Regions from separate parts of the Phyllobacterium sp. K27 genome, predicted to be linked through region 1. Evidence: predicted binding sites of a transcription regulator. Region 1 holds the regulator's gene; each other region holds the start of a gene.
What was found. Region 1 encodes PhoB, which activates phosphate uptake and scavenging genes when phosphate is short. Its sites were predicted from a motif close to TGTCATNNANCTGTCAT; they were not measured.
Positions count from the first base shown of each region.

Region 2: the regulator PhoB is predicted to act here: its motif matches at 4,752-4,768, upstream of olsB (l-ornithine N(alpha)-acyltransferase).
Region 3: the regulator PhoB is predicted to act here: its motif matches at 1,894-1,910, upstream of ACYJL1_RS09160 (UDP-2,3-diacylglucosamine diphosphatase).

Region 1 is NZ_CM139240.1:799,574-805,763, forward strand. Features, by position in the region: gene pstA (phosphate ABC transporter permease PstA) at 1-31, shown strand, start outside; gene pstB (phosphate ABC transporter ATP-binding protein PstB) at 46-861, shown strand; gene phoU (phosphate signaling complex protein PhoU) at 885-1,613, shown strand; gene phoB (phosphate regulon transcriptional regulator PhoB) at 1,630-2,316, shown strand; gene ACYJL1_RS03925 (ABC transporter ATP-binding protein/permease) at 2,326-4,188, opposite strand; gene ACYJL1_RS03930 (chloride channel protein) at 4,371-6,164, opposite strand.
Region 2 is NZ_CM139240.1:188,117-194,306, reverse strand. Features, by position in the region: gene ACYJL1_RS00950 ([protein-PII] uridylyltransferase) at 1-890, opposite strand, end outside; gene mutS (DNA mismatch repair protein MutS) at 981-3,632, opposite strand; gene olsB (l-ornithine N(alpha)-acyltransferase) at 3,810-4,649, opposite strand; gene lspA (signal peptidase II) at 4,815-5,309, opposite strand; gene ACYJL1_RS00930 (TrmH family RNA methyltransferase) at 5,323-6,190, opposite strand, start outside; gene ACYJL1_RS00925 (class I SAM-dependent methyltransferase) at 6,189-6,190, opposite strand, start outside.
Region 3 is NZ_CM139240.1:1,885,167-1,891,356, reverse strand. Features, by position in the region: gene ACYJL1_RS09165 (glycosyltransferase family 4 protein) at 1-1,019, opposite strand, end outside; gene ACYJL1_RS09160 (UDP-2,3-diacylglucosamine diphosphatase) at 1,009-1,830, opposite strand; gene ACYJL1_RS09155 (NADP-dependent malic enzyme) at 2,027-4,324, shown strand; gene ACYJL1_RS09150 (DUF2865 domain-containing protein) at 4,392-5,369, shown strand; gene ACYJL1_RS09145 (glutamate--tRNA ligase) at 5,287-6,190, opposite strand, start outside.

The DNA of each region.
Region 1 (6,190 bases):
GCTGCGCCGACGTTTTGAACGTCGCTGGTAATGAGGTACAAGGACATGAACATGTTATCCGAAGTCGATGTGGAAAAGAAATTGCACAATTCCTCGAACCAGCCTGCGATAAAGATGAAGGGCGAAGACGTCTCTGTATTTTACGGAGCCAAACAGGCGCTCTTCGGTGTCAATCTCGATATCAGGGAAAAGGAAGTCACGGCGCTGATCGGACCGTCAGGTTGCGGTAAGTCAACATTCCTGCGTTGCCTGAACCGCATGAACGACACGATTTCGACCTGCAAGATCACTGGCAATATTACCCTCGACGAGCGTGATATCTATGATCCGAAGATCGATGTGGTTCAGCTGCGCGCCCGGATCGGCATGGTGTTCCAGAAGCCGAATCCATTCCCGAAGTCGATCTTCGAAAATGTTGCCTATGGGCCGCGCATTCACGGTCTGGTCAAAAACAAGAGTCATCTTGACGAAATCGTGGAAAAGAGCCTGCAACGCGCCGGTCTCTTCGCGGAAGTGAAAGACCGTCTGCATGAATCCGGCACTGGCCTTTCCGGTGGCCAGCAGCAGCGTCTTTGCATCGCCCGCGCCATTGCGGTCAGCCCTGAAGTGATCCTGATGGACGAGCCTTGCTCGGCGCTTGATCCTATTGCCACGGCGAAGGTCGAAGAACTGATCGACGAACTGCGCCAGAACTACACGATTGTCATCGTCACACACTCAATGCAGCAGGCGGCGCGTGTCTCGCAACGCACGGCAATGTTCCATCTTGGCAACATTGTTGAAGTCGGCGACACGGAAATGATGTTCACCAGCCCTACCGAAAAGCGCACGCAAGACTATATTACCGGACGTTTCGGTTGATCTCACGGGAAGAGGCTCAGACAATGACTGACACAGCACAACACACCGTCCGTTCCTATGACGATGAATTGAAGTTTCTGACCCACAAGATTGCAGAAATGGGCGGACATGCGGAGCGCATGGTCGAACAGGCTGTGTCGGCCATGGTCAACTCAGACAATGCGCTTGCGCAACGCGTAATCTCTGACGATCTCATTCTCGATGCCGGTCAGCGCGAGATTGATGAGAAGGCGATCACCATTATCGGCAAGCGTCAGCCAATGGCGATTGATCTGCGCGAAGTGATCGGCACGATCCGCATTTCGTCTGATTTGGAACGCATCGGCGATCTGGGCAAAAACATCGCCAAGCGCGTTGTTGCTGTCAATGATACGCGGCAGACGCTTTCAGTCTATCGGGGCTTGCAGACCATTGCAGAGCTGGCATTGACACAACTTAAAGATGTGCTCGATGCATATGCCACACGCTCGGTAGCACAGGTGAACATTGTTCGTGAACGCGATGACGAGATTGATGCGCTCTACACATCGCTGTTCCGGGAACTCCTGACTTACATGATGGAAGATCCGCGCAACATATCCGCTTGCACGCATCTTTTGTTCTGCGCCAAGAATATCGAACGTATCGGCGACCATGCGACCAATATCGCCGAAACGGTCTATTACATCGTGACAGGTACACAGCTTCCGGCGGAACGCCCGAAGGAAGACCAGTCACATACCGTTATTCTTGATGAGCCAGTAACACCATAATTGCCGGAAGCAGATCATGCCTATAGCTCCCAGAATCACAGTCGTTGAAGATGAAGATGCCCTCAGTGTTCTCCTGCGTTACAATCTGGAAGCAGAGGGTTACATTGTCGAAACCATCAGCCGTGGTGACGAAGCCGAAATAGCCTTGCGCGAAAAAGTGCCTGATCTGCTAATCCTCGACTGGATGCTACCGGGGCTTTCGGGCATTGAACTTTGCCGCCGTCTTCGCGCCCGCCGCGAGACGGAAATCCTGCCGATCATCATGCTGACAGCGCGCGGCGAAGAAAGCGAGCGTGTTCGCGGACTTTCGACGGGTGCGGATGATTACATGGTCAAGCCTTTCTCGACACCGGAATTGCTGGCACGCATCAAGTCGATGCTGCGCCGGGTCAATCCAAGTCTTCTGTCGCATGTGTTGAGCTTTGGCGATCTGAAGCTTGACCGCGAACAGCACCGCGTTTTCCGCAAGGAGCGCGAACTGAAGCTGGGGCCAACCGAATTCCGCCTGCTGGAGTTTCTGATGCAGTCACCGGGCCGGGTATTCTCGCGCGGTCAGCTTCTCGATAATGTCTGGGGTGCGGATATTTATGTCGATGACCGCACGGTAGACGTGCATGTTGGTCGTCTGCGCAAGGCAATCAATATTGGCCGGTCGCTTGATCCGATCCGTACTGTGCGCGGCGCAGGTTATTCCTTCGGATAGGATCAGGACCTATTCGGCTGCAACCAGTGGGAAGCTTGTTGCTGGTAGCGGAGCTGGCTCGGCCAGTGTCTCGAGAAGTGGTCGCTGGGTGGCTTCGCCGTCGCTGATCTCGAGAATATGCGAGTAGAAGTTTTCGCCGGAAACCGAGCGGGGCGCCTCGATCTCATGCATCACACTGATAACGGTCGTCCCGGCGCAATGATCCTTGATGGCTTGATGGAAGGCGATCTTGGAATCCGGATCCAGCGCGCCGGTTGCTTCGTCCAAAAACAGAACTGCAGGCTTATGCAGGAGAATTCGGGCAAGCACCAGTTTCTGCTTCTGGCCTCCGGACAAAAGCAGGTCCCATGAGGTGCCGTCACGGCTTTCATCGAGAAGATTTTCGATAAAATCGCCCATGCCGGCGCGATGCAAGGCAGCAGCAACGGATGCATCGTTGAAGTGATTTTCATCCATGGGAAGGCATACGAGCTGTTTCAGCGAGACACCGGGAAGCTTGACCTCCTGGGCCGCATACATTGTAGCAGCATCCTTCGGGTAGAAGATTTCACCTCGGCCATAACCCCAAAGCCCGTTCATCGCTTTCAGCAAACAGGTTTTGCCACTACCGGAATCGCCCTTGATATAGGCCCATTGGCCCTTGCGTAACCGCATATTCGCAAGGGTGAGAAAAGGCTTGGCCTCGCTGTCACGATGCATCAGCTCAAGACCGCGAACGGAGACGCCAAAGGCCTCGTGCTGTGTTGCAAATTTGAACGCGCTGATGCCAGTAGAACGATAATATTCCGATGGGTCTCTAACACGCTCGACAGCCTGCGCCAACTCAGTGACGCGCCGTGCATTTGCCTTCAAGTTGGCAATTGCGGGCATGACCTGGATAAACCATGAGCATTCATTGATCATCGAACCGACAAGCTCAGAGCCGGTAATATAATTCTTGAAGCTGATCGTATTGCCCATATAGGGCAGAAGGCCGGGGATATAGGCGATGACACGGGCAGAGAAGAAATTGTATATCGACGTAAACGACATGTAGCAGGCATCGAACACATTGAAGCGCGCCCAGTTGTTATCGACGCTTGTGTAGAGCTTGCCATTCAATGATTTTTGAACACCCTCACCATTGGCTGCGGCAACCTGAAAGCTGCGGCGCAACAGTGTGGTCAGCTCACTTCGATAACTGCCTTCAGATTGCTGCATGGCCAAGGTGAGCTTTTCGAGCACGCGGCCGATACGCATCGCAATCCATGTGCTGATAGGCACATAGAGAGCGATCGCTGCAAAGGCCAGTGTGGCACTGCCATACTCGCCCAGAAAATCAAGGCCCGGAATTGGCGTTGAAAGCTCAATAAGCTTCTGGCCCACGAAAAGAATGGACATGGTGACACCGAGAACGCCCATGGCCAGCCCGATGGCACCGCCCGTCATACCCTTGATGGATTCTTGAATGCGCTGGTCGATGTTGTCCGGAGTCCGGTTTTCTGCGGCTGCCGAATTTCCCTGCTGCAAATGGTAATGTGTGTGCTGGTCATCAAGCAGAGCCTCGCCAAAACGGCCATTCAGCCAACCGCGCCATTTGCGATGCAACGTTGTCGACAAAAGGTGACGGATACCGATGAAACCAATTTCCTTGACCGCAACGATTGCAACCAGAATACCCGCATTTGCGAGGATCACATTGAGCGGATTGACAATAAAGGGGTCATGAATATCGACCAGCGAATTGATCAATTCGCCCGATGCCATCGCCATCCAGACGCTGGCCTTGCTGGCAGCAGCGGTCAATAGGGCAATGGCGATTGTCAGCGTCCAGGCTTCAACCCAGCGGTCAGAGACCCAGTACGCCCTAAGCAGCCCCCAGAAGCTACACATTGATGACAATGTGGAGTTTCTATTGGCGGGAGATGATTTCCCAGTTGCTTCGACGTCTGGTTGCAATGGATTGCCTCGGTTCGATTCCCGATTATAGTAACACAATGTTACGTATTGCAACAAACCGTGGTTAAAATAGGGTTAAAGCTTGCAAGATGACGAGTTCCCCCGCCTCAGAACAATCAGATTTCGCCGGACACATGCCGTCGTTGGCGGTCGAGTTCCTCGCTATATCGCCGCAGAGTGTGGCTTTCGGCCAAAAGTCCGACAACCTTCAGCTCCACTATGTCATTGACCACCGCAAGAGCTTCGGCTTCAGCATTGTCGAATAGGCGAACAGCCTGTCGTGCATTCATTTGTGGTTGCAGATATTCACCCTGATATCTGATCAGAGGGCCGATAGGCTGTGCCTCGTCAGTCGTTTCGGTGATGCCTGAATGCGCTTCGGCAACGATGACAATACCCACATATTTATTCTCATCATTGACAATGATGACCCGCTGCGTCGAGCCCAGCGGAAACTCGTGACGAAATTCGCTGATCACCATTTTGTCGGAAGCCGTGCGCACATCCGTACGCATCAACTTGGCGACCGTCAGATTGCGGATCCAGCCGACATCATGAGCGCTGCGGATGCTTTCACCCCGCAGATGAAAGCGCCATGTGGCAAAGGAGTAGCCGAACGTGTTGCGAACTGTGATCGACGCAGCAATGACGGCGGCAAGCACGAGAACCGTTATCGGAAAGTCGCCCGTGATTTCCAGGGCTAGAAAGGTCATCGTCAAAGGTCCGCCAATGACTGACACTGCCAGAGCACTCATGCCGACAACCGCGTAGGTCACAGGCGTTAAAGTTGCATGGGCAAAGACATAGGGTACGGAAAAGGCAAAGAGTTTGCCGAGGAGCGCACCCATGAAGAGGGAACCAAAGAACAGGCCGCCGCGAAAGCCCGAACCGATGGAGATGGCGGAGGCCAACGCCTTGAGCAGGATAATACCGATTATGCCAGCTATTGGCCCCGTATAATCGAGATTGAGATGCAGTGCGCCATGACCTCCGGAAAGCACCTGCGGTGAAATCAAGGCCAGCCCCCCGACAAGGATGCCACCAAGGGCAGGCCGCAGCCAGAAAGGGATGAAGCTTCTGCGTGCGAGTTCCTCGACGAAAGCGACGCCCTTCATGAGCGCGATGCCCGCGCCCGCGCAAATCAATCCGAGGAGAAGCGCTGGAACATAGTCGGCGGGCACTACCGTGCCGAAATCGCCGATGTCGATGACGAAATTATCTCCCGCAAGTGCGCGTGCGACGAGGTTGGAAACCAGTGCAGCAGCAACCACGGGTGTCAGACTCAATATGGTATAAGAGCCAATGATCAACTCGAAGGCGTAAAATGCGCCGGTCAGTGGGGCATTGAACGCAGCGGCAATAGCCCCGGCCGCGCCGCAGCCAACAAGGATACGCATATCCGAGCGTCTCAGGCGCAAGGATAGCCCGATCTTCGAGGCAAGACCGGAAGCAAGCTGCGTATAACCGGCCTCCAGCCCTACAGAAGCGCCAAAGCCATTGGAAATAAGGTTCTGAACGGTAACAATGATGCTGTCGTTCAGCGAAAGGCGTCCCCCATGCAAGGCATTGGCCTCAATCGGATCGACGATTGGTTTCTTGCGATATAGTGCCAGAAGGAAAAGCAGGACACCAAGAATAATGCCGCCCGCAATCGGGGCGACAAAGAGCGCCAGATTGCTTGCCGACATTGACGACGACAAACGTTCGTCGGGTTGCAGATCGAAAATTACCAGGTGCAGATATTGGGCGATGCGGCTCATCGCGGTCACGACGAAACCTGAAACAATGCCGACAATCACCGCTGCCAGTACGAGGCCAATTTCGTGGCTGCGCGCGAAGGCTCGCAAGCGGCTCGGGGCGATGAAGATGGAGAAGACGCCGAGACGGCGTAAGGCGAACTTACGGTGCATGGATCAGTCTGTGGGTTGCTCGAACG
Region 2 (6,190 bases), 610 kb from region 1:
AGAAAATGCATATGGCAGCGAACAGCCCATAAAAGGTCTTCGGCCTTGCGGAATATGTTGTGCTCTGCGCGCGAGAGCACGCCCAGCTTGACCAGCTCATCGCTTGTTTTGACGCGATAGTAGTATTTGGCGATCCAGAAGAGCGTGTGCAGATCGCGCTGACCGCCTTTGCCTTCCTTTACGTTCGGTTCGACAAGATAGCGTGTTGCTCCGGACTTCTTATGACGGGCATCCCGCTCTGCAAGTTTTGCTTCGATAAAGGCGGGACCGGTGCCCTCAACGACCTCTTTATCAAACCGGTCGATGAGCTTGTCGAACAGCTCTTGATTGCCGCAGATGTAGCGAGCTTCCAGAATGCTTGTGCGTATCGTCATGTCCGAAAGTGACAAGCGGACTGACTCGTCAAGGTTGCGGGTAGCATGGCCGATTTTCAGGCCGATATCCCACAGCATATAAAGAATGTATTCGACCACCTGCTCGCCCCAAGGGGTTTGTTTATAGGGCAGAAGAAATAGTAGATCGATATCGGAACCGGGAGCCAAGCCACCGCGCCCATAGCCGCCAACAGCTATGATCGTCATTTTCTCTGAAGTGGAAGGATTAACCGCAGGATATACGTGACTGGTTGCAAAATTATAAAGCGCCGTGATGATCTGATCCATCAACCAAGAGAGTCGCACGGAGCATCGTGTACCACGTGCATCTTGCATCAGCATGGTTTCAGCGCTTTTACGGCCAAGTTCCAGCGTTTGCTTGATAAGCTGCAACACATCGCTGCGCTCGACAGACGGCTTACCCTGCTTGGCTGCCGCTTTGACGAGGTCTTCAAATTGCTGATGAAGCCTGTCAGGGCTGACGATTTGTTCCAGTTTCAGGTCTGTGGCGCTCATGAACACGACTTTACAAATGATGGCCGCACGCTATAGCGCGAATTTGCATTAAACGAAACGATTACATTTTGAAGCATGCAGCAATAGGCACTAACCCGCGGTAAGGCCTTTCAGGCGGTAAAGAACCTCGAGTGCGTCGCGTGGCGTCAATTCATCGGGATTGATCGACGAAAGTGCTGAAAGGAGCGCGCTGTCTTTTCCCTGAACAGGTTTGGGAGCCTGGCGTTTGACCTCAACTGAAAACAGCGGCAAATCATCAATCAACTTATCTGCCTTGCCGGAGGTTTCTCCTGCCTCCAGTTGGTGCAGAACATCGCGTGCCCGGTTGACGACAGCCTCAGGCAGGCCGGCCAGACGCGCCACCTGAACGCCATAGGAGCGGTCGGCGGCCCCCTTTGCAACTTCATGAAGAAACACGACATCGCCATCCCATTCTTTCACCCGCATTGTTACATTGCTCAGGCGTTCAAGCTTTTCCGAAAGCGAAGTCATTTCATGGAAATGCGTTGCAAAGATTGCGCGGCATTGATTTTTCTCATGCAAATATTCAACCGCTGCCCACGCTATGGAAAGACCATCAAAAGTGGCAGTGCCGCGTCCGATCTCATCAAGGATCACAAGGGAGTGATCTGTTGCCTGGTTCAGGATCGCAGCCGTCTCAACCATTTCTACCATGAATGTGGAGCGGCCGCGCGCCAGATCATCGGATGCACCGACGCGGGAAAACAGCCGATCGACAACGCCTATATGCGCCGAACCTGCAGGTACAAACGAACCCATTTGCGCGAGAATGGCGATAAGCGCGTTCTGGCGCAGAAAAGTCGATTTACCGCCCATATTGGGTCCAGTCAGGAGCCAGATGGCTCCTTTACCAGTGATAAGCGGCGAGAGATTGCAGTCATTGGCAACGAAAGGATTCGCCGCTTGCCGTCGCAAAGATTGCTCAACCACGGGATGACGCCCTGCGACGATCTCGAAAGCCAGGCTGTCGTCAACAAGAGGACGGCAATATCCTTGTTCATCGGACAGCGCTGCCAAAGCAACGGAAACATCAAGCGTTGCCAAAGCAAGAGCACCTGCACGTATGATATCGGCATTGACGATCATCTCATTCGTCAATGCATCGAAGATGCCCAGTTCAATCGAAAGGGCGCGTTCTGCTGCATTTGCGATTTTGGTTTCAAGCTCAGCCAGCTCAGTGGTGGTGAAGCGCATAGCATTGGCGATTGTTTGGCGATGTATGAACTTGGCTTTCGCCTCATCGCTGTCCGTCATGATGGAAGCATTGTTGGCGGTTACCTCGATGAAGTAGCCCAGTACATTATTATGCTTTATTTTCAGGGACCGGATGCCGGTGGTTTCCATATAGTCAGCTTGCAGGCCAGCAATAATGCGGCGTGAGTGATCCCGCAGAGCACGCATTTCATCGAGTTCAGCGTGATACTCTGCTCGAACAAAACCACCATCACGCTTTAACAACGGCAATTCATCAGCCAAAGCCCGATCAAGATGAGCGGCAAAATCCAGAGGCAATTGGGTGAGACATTCGCGAACACGGGCAAGCTCGGGTGGCAATGCCTCACTCAAAAACAACCGGGATATCTCGGATGCAGCTTCCAAGCCGCGCGCGATAGCTCCTAGGTCTCTGGGCCCACCGCGGCCAACGGCAAGCCGGGACAAGGCGCGAGGCATATCGGGCACGCCCCGCAGCGCCGCTTGCATCAGGTCAGCGAGAGGTTGTCGGGCGAGAAAATAAGAGATGGAATCAAGTCGTTCGGCAATAGCTGCCGGGTCTGTTAATGGCGAGGTCAATCGTTCGGCCAGAAGGCGCGCCCCACCGCCCGTTGTCGTTCGGTCAATCGCGCGCAGCAAGCTCCCTTCGCGTTTGCCGGAAAGGGTGCGTAAAAGTTCAAGATTCCCTCGCGTCGCCGGATCTATGAAAAGCGAGGAACCTTCCGATTCCCGCTCGGGACGCATCAAGGGTGGGCGTTCGGCCAGCTGTGTTTTTTCGACATAGGCAATGGCGCCGGATATGGCGGAAAGTTCAGCGCGTGAAAACTGACCGAAGCCATCCAGAGTTCTGACATCAAAATAGCGCTGTATGCGATATTCTGCTGTGGCACTGTCGAATAGACTTGGCGGTTGGGGGCTGACAGCGCGGCCTATAGCGTCGAAAGTACCGCGTAATTCCGGATCATGAAAAACCGTATCAGCAACGATCAGCTCCCGAGGGTCGACACGCAATATATCCGCAAGCAGGCGCGAAGCATCCGATTCGCCTACACGGAAGGTGCCGGTCGAAATGTCGATCCAGGCAAGGGCAAACTGGGCTTTGTCAGTACCTTTGACCCGCCCGAGGGTCATCAGATAGTTCGCCTCGGATGGATCGAGAAGCTTCTCTTCAGTTATGGTTCCAGGTGTAACCAAGCGAACGACATCGCGCTTTACGACAGATTTTGAACCACGCTTCCTCGCTTCGGCGGGGTCTTCCACCTGTTCGCAAACAGCGACCCGAAAGCCTCGTGCTATGAGTTTCTGCAAATAATCATCGGCAGCATGAACCGGTACGCCGCACATGGGAATATCTTCGCCAAGGTGTTTTCCACGCTTTGTCAGCGTAATCCCAAGAGCTCTGGAAGCTTCAACGGCATCGTCGAAAAAAAGCTCGTAAAAATCGCCCATTCGATAAAACAGGAGACTGTCAGGATTGGTCGCCTTAATCTCGATATACTGCTCCATCATCGGCGTTGGACGCGCTGACGGTTCAGCTTCATAGGGGGATTGAGTTACAGATGATGGTGCCAATTCGGCCAAAACTTGTCTCCTGAGCTACAGCAGGAGCAATCTATTCGTTATCGGCAGATTTACACACCTCTGCAGAGCCAAACTGCGATATTCTCCACAGGTGATGAAAAGGTCTTAGCCGAAACGCTTCGATTCGGCCGCATAATGGCTCACATAGCGCTCGGAGATACGGCTGACAGGCAGAATGATACAGACATCCGTTGTGCCGAAATCATAATCAATAACGGCGCCATCGCCAATCATCGCACCCAAACGCAAATAACCCTTAATCAATGGCGGCATCGCAAAGAGTGCAACACGCGCATTGATGGCTTCGTTTGGAACGAGGTCCATCGGTTGATAAAGAGAGGGTAGAGCTTTAACATCCCAATCGGCTGTCGCACGGCAATTATGATGCAGAAATGATAGCGGCAGGGCATGGGCAGCGGGAACCGTTCCCTGGAAGGATGCGCATCCAAACATCACCCCAATCGAATGAAACCGGCAATAAGTCCAGATGCCTTGCCAGAGCAGCTCAACAGTACGTTTTGAGCGATATTCAGGCAGAACACAGGAACGGCCAAGTTCAAGAAAGCGCAATTCTGGCTTAGCTGCGACAAGCTGTTCGATGGAAAATTCGCTTGCTGTATAAAACCCGCCCGTCTCGAACGCTTTTTCCGAGCGCAATAGTCGATATGTTCCAACAATCTGTTTGTGCTTCGGTCCAGGAATCGCCGTGTCATAAACAAGAAGGTGATCGCAGAAGGGATCGAAGCGGTCAGCGTCTCGTTGCTCGGATGTTGCGGAACCTTTGGCACCCAATTCATCGAAGAATACTTTGAACCGTAGTTTCTGAGACGAGGCAATTTCATCTTCGGTCTGTGCAAGACAAACCTCCATCGTTCCGATGCGACCAAGCACCGAGACGATTTGTGGAGCCGTAAACGGTACGGACGTTGAATCAACCTGCGACATAATGCTTTGATCTTTAGAGATTGAAGCGGATTCAAGCAAGGTGATGTCCATATCGATTTAACCCTTGTCGGAGGTTGACCGGTAACCGTTCCCGCTCTCATTACTACGGTTTGATGACGGCAACATGACGTAAAAAGGAGGCCAAACTGATGGTGTTTTAATCAGTTAGTCTGCTTGATCGGTCCGTTTCCGCTCTTTCGCCCAAACAAAAATCTCCTCAAGTACCACCAGTGCTGCACCAACGGAAATATAAGCATCGGCGAGGTTAAAGACGGCGAATGACCAAGATGGCAGATGAAAAAGTACATAGTCGATCACGTAGCCATGAACGCTGCGATCAATGAGGTTGCCGAGGGCGCCGCCAATGATGAGAGCAAAGCCTGTGCGCGAAACCCAGCGTCCCGCACTGGTAGTCCACCAAAGGTAACTTACGAACGCTATGACGACGAGCGTAAGCCCTATGAGTGCAATGTCATGCATTCCGCTCAACATTGAGAAGGCAATGCCTTCATTATGAACGCGGAATAGCGCCAGAAAAGGCAAGAGGTCAATCTGCTGCTGGTAATCCATGCCTGTTTCGACGAAATATTTGATTATCTGATCGGTCAGGACAGCAATGACGATGATTGCAAGAAGGCTGGAAAAACGCTTGTTGCTCATAAAGGGCTTTTTCTCAGTTGGTCGTGTCAAGTTTCAGGACGTCACGCCGGATTTCAAACAGCATTACACCGGTTGCGATGGCGAGATTAAGGGAATCGGCGCGTCCCTGTTGAGGAATCCGCGCCAGCCGGTCACAGCTTGACGCTAGTTGGTCAGGCAGGCCCTGCTGCTCGTTGCCCATCAACAGGACAACCGGCTTATTGGCGTAAGGGATGGTCCGATAGTCGACAGAGCCTTTGAGATGCGTTCCAACGATCAACCCTGTGAAGTTCTTTCTCCAGGACAGAAACTCTGCCTCCGTTGCTCGAACGAGGGGAACGGCAAAAACAGATCCCATTGTTGCGCGAACCGTCTCCAGCGAGAATGGATCTGTGGTGTCGCCAATCAGGATGATGCCTTTGGCCCCTGCTGCATCGGCGGTGCGAATGATCGTGCCCAGATTTCCAGGATCCCGAACCCGATCCAGAGCCACAAAAACATCATTGCCTTGCGGGCGGATGTTGGAAAGCACGTGAAGGTTCTGCTGGAATACCCCGACCACCATTTGCGGATTGTCACGCCGGGTTATTGCCGCCATGATCTTTTCATTGACCTCCAGCACATCACCGCCCTTGGCAACCGTTCGGGCGGCAACCTGCTCGACAAGGGAGTTTCCCTTGCCCGCTTTGGAGTAAACCAAAGTCTTGATTGTCCAGCCGAGATCGAGCGCATCGATGACGAGCTTCAGTCCCTCGGCAAGAAATACCCCCTGTTGATCACGGAATTTCTTCAATGCCAGTGATCGCAAATCCTTGACGATCGGATTTGTCAGGCTGGTGACTTCCTTGACTTTGCCGGGACGGACAATGCCGCTGCCGCGATGATGGTCGTCCTGTTTATTC
Region 3 (6,190 bases), 1.1 Mb from region 1:
GAGACGCCAATCCTTGTCAGGATGCTTTCGAAAATGTCGGCGCAGGCTTTCCAGCTGAATCCCCGCAATGTCGTTTCCGGATCGACGCGGCCCATGGCGAGAGCGGCCAGAGCCGCTTCACCCAAATCCTCGGAAAGAACACCCGCGCGCGTTGCATCAATAACGTCCTTCGATCCCGGTACGGGATAGGCGGCGACTGGCAGTCCGGAGGCTATGGCTTCCAGCAGCACCAGTCCAAATGTATCGGTGCGGCTTGGAAAAACGAAGACATCAGCACCGGCATAAAAGCGCGCCAGAGCCTCGCCCTCATGTTTGCCGGCAAAGACGACCTTTGGATATTTGCGCTTGAGGCTATCAAGATCAGGGCCATCACCGACGATCAGTTTCGTGCCGGGTAAATTCAGCGACAGGAAAGCTTCAAGATTTTTCTCGACCGCCACGCGCCCGACGCAGATGAAAACCGGTTTTGGCAGATAAAGATCAATATTCGCTTGGGGCCGGAACAATTCGCGGTCCACGCCCCGCGTCCAGACTTTTAGCGTATTGAAACCTCTGGCAACCAGTTCATCATGGATGGACTGTGTTGGTACAAGGCAGGATTCGGCAGCATTATGGAAGCGGCGCAGCCAGCCATAGGACCAGGATAGCGGCACCGGCAAACGCTTGCGCAGATATTCGGGAAAACGGGTATGAAAGCTGGTGGTAAAGCGCCAATTATTCTGAATGCAGGTGCGTCGCGCCATCATGCCCAGCGGGCCTTCGGTCGCTATATGGACGTAAGCCGGCTGTATGGCCTCAATCCGCGCCTTGACCGCTGACGGCAGGGTCAGGGCCAAGCGAATTTCCGGATAGGTCGGGCAAGGCACGGAGGTATAATCCGCAGGAGAGATGATTGTAACCTCAAAGCCCCGAGCCTCCATCTGCTCACGCACTTTTGTCAGCGTTCGCACGACACCATTGACCTGCGGATGCCAGGCATCTGAAACAATGACGAGCCGTTTTACCTCGTCACGCAGCATTCGCCGCCTTTGGCCGCTTGTCGGCAATCTGGATTACCGGCGCGAAACCTGCATGCTCACTGATAAGATGGGTCCATGACAGAAGCTCCATCCGTCCGTCGAAATGTTCGACAATAGCCGTGCAGCTTTCTACCCAGTCACCCGTGTTGATATATTCAATACCGTCGATCTGCTCGATGGTCGCGTGGTGAATATGGCCGCAGATGACGCCATCAGCCCCGATACGCCGCGCCTCGTCCGAAACGACTGTCTGAAACGAACCGATGAAATTGACCGCTTTCTTGACGCGGAATTTAGCCCATGCGGAGAAGGACCAATAGCGTAGACCAAGACGACGGCGCACCTTGTTCATCACGGTGTTGATCGCAAGCGCTGCGTCATAAGCCCAATCACCCAGATAGGCAATGTGGCGGGCATTGCGTACAACGACATCGAACTGATCGCCATGAATCACAAGGAATTTACGGCCATCAGCCGTCTCGTGCATCAAGCGGTCTGTGACTTCGATGCCGCCGAAATGCGTGCCCTGAAAGTCACGCAGGAACTCATCATGATTACCGGCGACATAGTGAATTGTCGCACCTTTGCGGCTTTTGCGCAGGAGCTTCTGCACAATATCATTGTGCTCCTGTGGCCAGTGCCAGGAACGGCGAAGACGCCAGCCATCGACAATATCACCGACAAGATAGATGGTTTCGGCATCATGATGCTTCAAAAAGTCCAGCAAAAAGCTGGCCTTAGCGCCTTTTGAACCAAGATGGATATCGGACAGAAACAGCGTGCGGAACTTTTTAGGCTCGGCCTCGACCATGATGCGGATCTCCGTATCGCGCTGACGCAAACGCGTCTTCTACGCGACACAAACCCGATTCATGTCACAGTCTTATGACGGCAAGGAAAATTGCAGACTTGCGCGATAAAGGCTTGTATCAAATCTGTGTTCATTTATGCCTCAGGGAATACACTTCGACGACTACGCAGACCGATACTCCGGAAGGAAGCATTTCATGGCCCAGGACAATACGCCCGGCAATTCAGAACTTGATGAAAGCGCGCTGTTTTATCACCGCTTTCCCACGCCGGGTAAGCTGGAAATTCAGGCGACAAAGCCGCTTGGCAACCAGCGTGACCTTGCCCTCGCCTATTCTCCGGGTGTTGCTGCCCCCTGCCTTGCCATTCATGCAGACCCATCGACTGCGGCCGATTATACAAGCCGCGCCAATCTGGTTGCCGTTATTTCCAATGGCACCGCAGTGCTTGGCCTTGGCAATATCGGACCACTGGCTTCCAAGCCGGTGATGGAAGGCAAGGCCGTCCTGTTCAAGAAATTCGCCAATATCGACGTATTCGACATTGAAATTGACGCGCAGGAAATCAACAAGATCGTGGACGTTGTGGCCGCGCTGGAGCCCACATTCGGCGGCATAAACCTTGAGGACATCAAGGCGCCGGAATGCTTTGAAGTTGAAGAACAGCTTCGCGAAAAGATGAATATTCCGGTGTTTCATGACGATCAGCATGGAACGGCCATCATTGTTGCCGCTGCAATTATCAACGGAATGGAACTTGCCGGCAAAGACCTCTCCAAGGTCAAGATCGTCGCTTCCGGTGCCGGTGCCGCAGCGCTTGCCTGCCTCAATCTCCTCGTCAAGCTTGGCGCGGATCGCAAGAACATCTGGGTCTGCGATCTCGATGGCGTGGTTTATGAAGGCCGCAATACGCTGATGGATCGCTGGAAATCCGTTTATGTGCAAAAGACCGATGCGCGCGTTCTTGCCGATGTTATCGAGGGCGCCGATGTATTCCTTGGTCTGTCGGCAGCCGGCGTGCTGAAACCTGAACTGCTCAAGCAGATGGCACCCAATCCGCTGATCATGGCGCTTGCCAATCCCAATCCGGAAATCATGCCGGAAGTTGCGCGCGCCGCACGTGCTGATGCCATGATCTGCACGGGTCGTTCGGATTTCCCCAATCAGGTCAATAACGTTCTTTGCTTCCCCTATATTTTCCGTGGCGCGCTGGACTGCGGTGCAAGTGCGATCAATGAAGAAATGAAAATGGCGGCGGTGCAAGCCATCGCGGCCCTTGCACGTGAAGAGCCATCGGATGTTGCAGCCCGCGCCTATACGGGCGAAACGCCGACTTTCGGTCCCGATTATCTTATACCCTCGCCCTTCGACCCCCGCCTTATTCTGCGCATTGCCCCGGCAGTGGCAAAAGCTGCGATGGAAACCGGCGTTGCCGAACGTCCAATCGAAGATTTCGACGCTTATCTCGACCGGCTGAACCGCTTCGTGTTCCGTTCCGGCCTCATCATGAAGCCGATCTTCACCGCAGCGAAAACCGCCGAGAAGAAGCGTGTCATCTATGCCGATGGTGAGGATGAGCGCGTATTGCGCGCAGCCCAGGTGGTGCTGGAAGAAGGGATTGCCATTCCCACGCTTATCGGTCGTCCGCAAGTTATCGAAACGCGCCTTAAACGCTATGGCCTGAAGATAAAGATCGGACAGGACTTCAATATTATCGATCCGGAAGACGATCCCCGCTATCGCGATTATGTTGACCTGCTTGTCAGCTTGACAGGGCGGCGCGGCACGACACCGGAAGTGGCCCGCACAATGGTTCGCGCCAGCGGCACGGTTATTGCGGCACTGGCTATCGTGCGCGGCGAAGCTGATGCCATGATTTGCGGCCTGGAAGGCCGTTTCGAGCGGCATTTACGCAATGTCGAGTTGATTATCGGCAAGTCGGAAGGCATCCGTAATTTCTCGGCGCTCAGCCTGCTTATTTCGCAGCGTGGCATGCTGTTCCTGACCGACACCTATGTGAATATTGATCCGACTGCGGAAGAAATCGCCGAAAAGACAGTGCTTGCGGCCAATGAAATTCGGCGCTTCGGTATTGAACCAAAGGCGGCCTTGCTCTCACATTCGAACTTTGGCTCACGCGATTCCGACAGCGCTGCAAAAATGCGCAGTGCCTCAGAAATACTGCGTGTGAAGGCACCAGAACTTGAACAGGACGGCGAAATGCACGGTGACAGTGCGCTTTCGCAAATCCTGCGGGAGCGCGTACTGCCCCATTCCCGCCTGACGGACGAGGCAAATCTGCTGGTATTTCCCAATCTTGATGCGGCTAATATTACCCTGAATGTGGTCAAGACCGTCACGGATGCGCTGCATGTCGGCCCGATCCTGCTCGGTGCCGCCAAGCCAGCGCATATTCTGACACCCTCGGTGACATCGCGCGGTATTGTCAACATGACAGCATTGGCGGTGGTGGAAGCTTCGCAGCGGGTTGAATAGAGCCTTTGTCTTATTGCTGCCGCATGAACATGGATGGTTTTGTCAATATCCCAATATGAGACCACCCATGATCCGGACATTTTTGCTCATCCTTGCCGCATCTGGCGCTCTGTTTGCCGGAACAGATTTGTCTTATGCACAAAGCGACACTTGCGCGCGCATGCAAAGCCGTCTCGACAGGCTGAACAATGACCTGACGCTGGATGATTATGAGTTCAATTTGCGCCGGGATCGCATAGAGGCCGCACTTGATGCCAATAATTGCCCGATAAAGGACTTTCAATATCGCGATCTGCCAAGACTGGATGAGGAGGAGCCCGGCTCCTACGAGATTTATGGCGGGCGTGAACCGCAACCTGTAGGCCCGGGATCAATCCCGGTTCCTATCGAAGGTGGCCAATTTCAGACAATGTGCGTGCGCACGTGCGACGGCTATTATTTCCCCCTGACCTATCAGACAGGCGCAGAGAATTTTCCGCGCGACCAAGCGCAATGTCAGGCACAATGTCCCGGAGCACAGCTATTCTTCAAGCCAACAGGCGAAGAACGTCCGGAAGCCATGGTTTCGTTGGCTGGTCAGGCCTATCGGGACATGCCGAACGCTTTCAAGTTCCGTAAGGCTGGTGCCAATGGCACACCGCAATGCACATGCCAGAAAACAGCCGGAAATTTTTCGACCATGGGTGATCCACGCGAACTGGCAAAGCAACCGCCAAAGCCAGCTTCGCCACCAGTCGTTCGGCCCGCACCACAAGCTCCGGCAATTGTCCCGCAGGAGCCGCTGCCGGCTGCAACGCCGCCAGTGAATCCGGCATTGACAGAACCTGAAAAGCCCAACGAGACGCCGGTTCAAACCAAAGTTGAACCTTCGGCCAGCCCAACAAAACCCGCTGCAAAGGCAAATGAAGCGCCATTGCCCAAGCCATTGAGCGAAGACAAGCCAATCGACCCGAACCGCAAGGTCAGGGTCGTCGGGCCAACGTTCCTTCCCGACCAAGAAGCGGCAAAAGATCCGCAAGTTCAGGACCGGAAGCCCGGCCCGTAAGCGCGATACGCAAAGGCATAAACAAGCCTTTGCCTTTGCGCCCGCTCTGCCCCTTCACGGCATCTGTCCACGCTTTCCACGTATCATGGTTCCATGGCTCAGATGGCAAAACATCAAAGGCGGCGCGGATGAACTCACGATCCTCCTCGGCCAGAGGCTCGTCGCTCGAAGGACCGTTTTTGACAATTGCCCACCACTGCGAAGCATCAGATACAAAGGTAAGATTGCTGCGCACAGCCAGCCAGAACGCCTCTGCATCATCACCTACGATGCCAAGCGCAGCAAGCCTGTCTTTGGCATCGCTAAACGGCATGGTATGGATCAGCGTGCGGTTAAGCGCATCCAGATCGGCAGGATCAAACTTCGAAGCCGATTTCGATGTAGCTGCCGGATCAAAAACTGCGGCTAGCGCGTCCATATCGGGCATGGCAACAACATTTTCCGAAGTGCCAGTCAGCACGGCAAGGCTGGCAACGGCCATGGGCTCATAGCCAGCGCGGCGCAGACTGCCCACTGACAAAGCACCTGTACGCTTGGACAGGCCCTCGCCTGTCGCAGTTGTCAGCAGATTGTGATGACCAAGCTGCGGTGACTTTGCGCCCATCGCCTCAAAAATTGAAATCTGCACACCGCTATTGGTGACATGATCATCGCCGCGAATAATATGCGTAATGTTCATATCAATATCGTCGACAATCGAGGTGAACGTATAAAGATAAGTGCCGTCCTCACGGATCAGCACTGGATCTGACAGGGATGCCAGATCGACGGTTTCCGGTCCGCGCACCAGATCATCCCAATGCACTTCGGTACGCACCGGG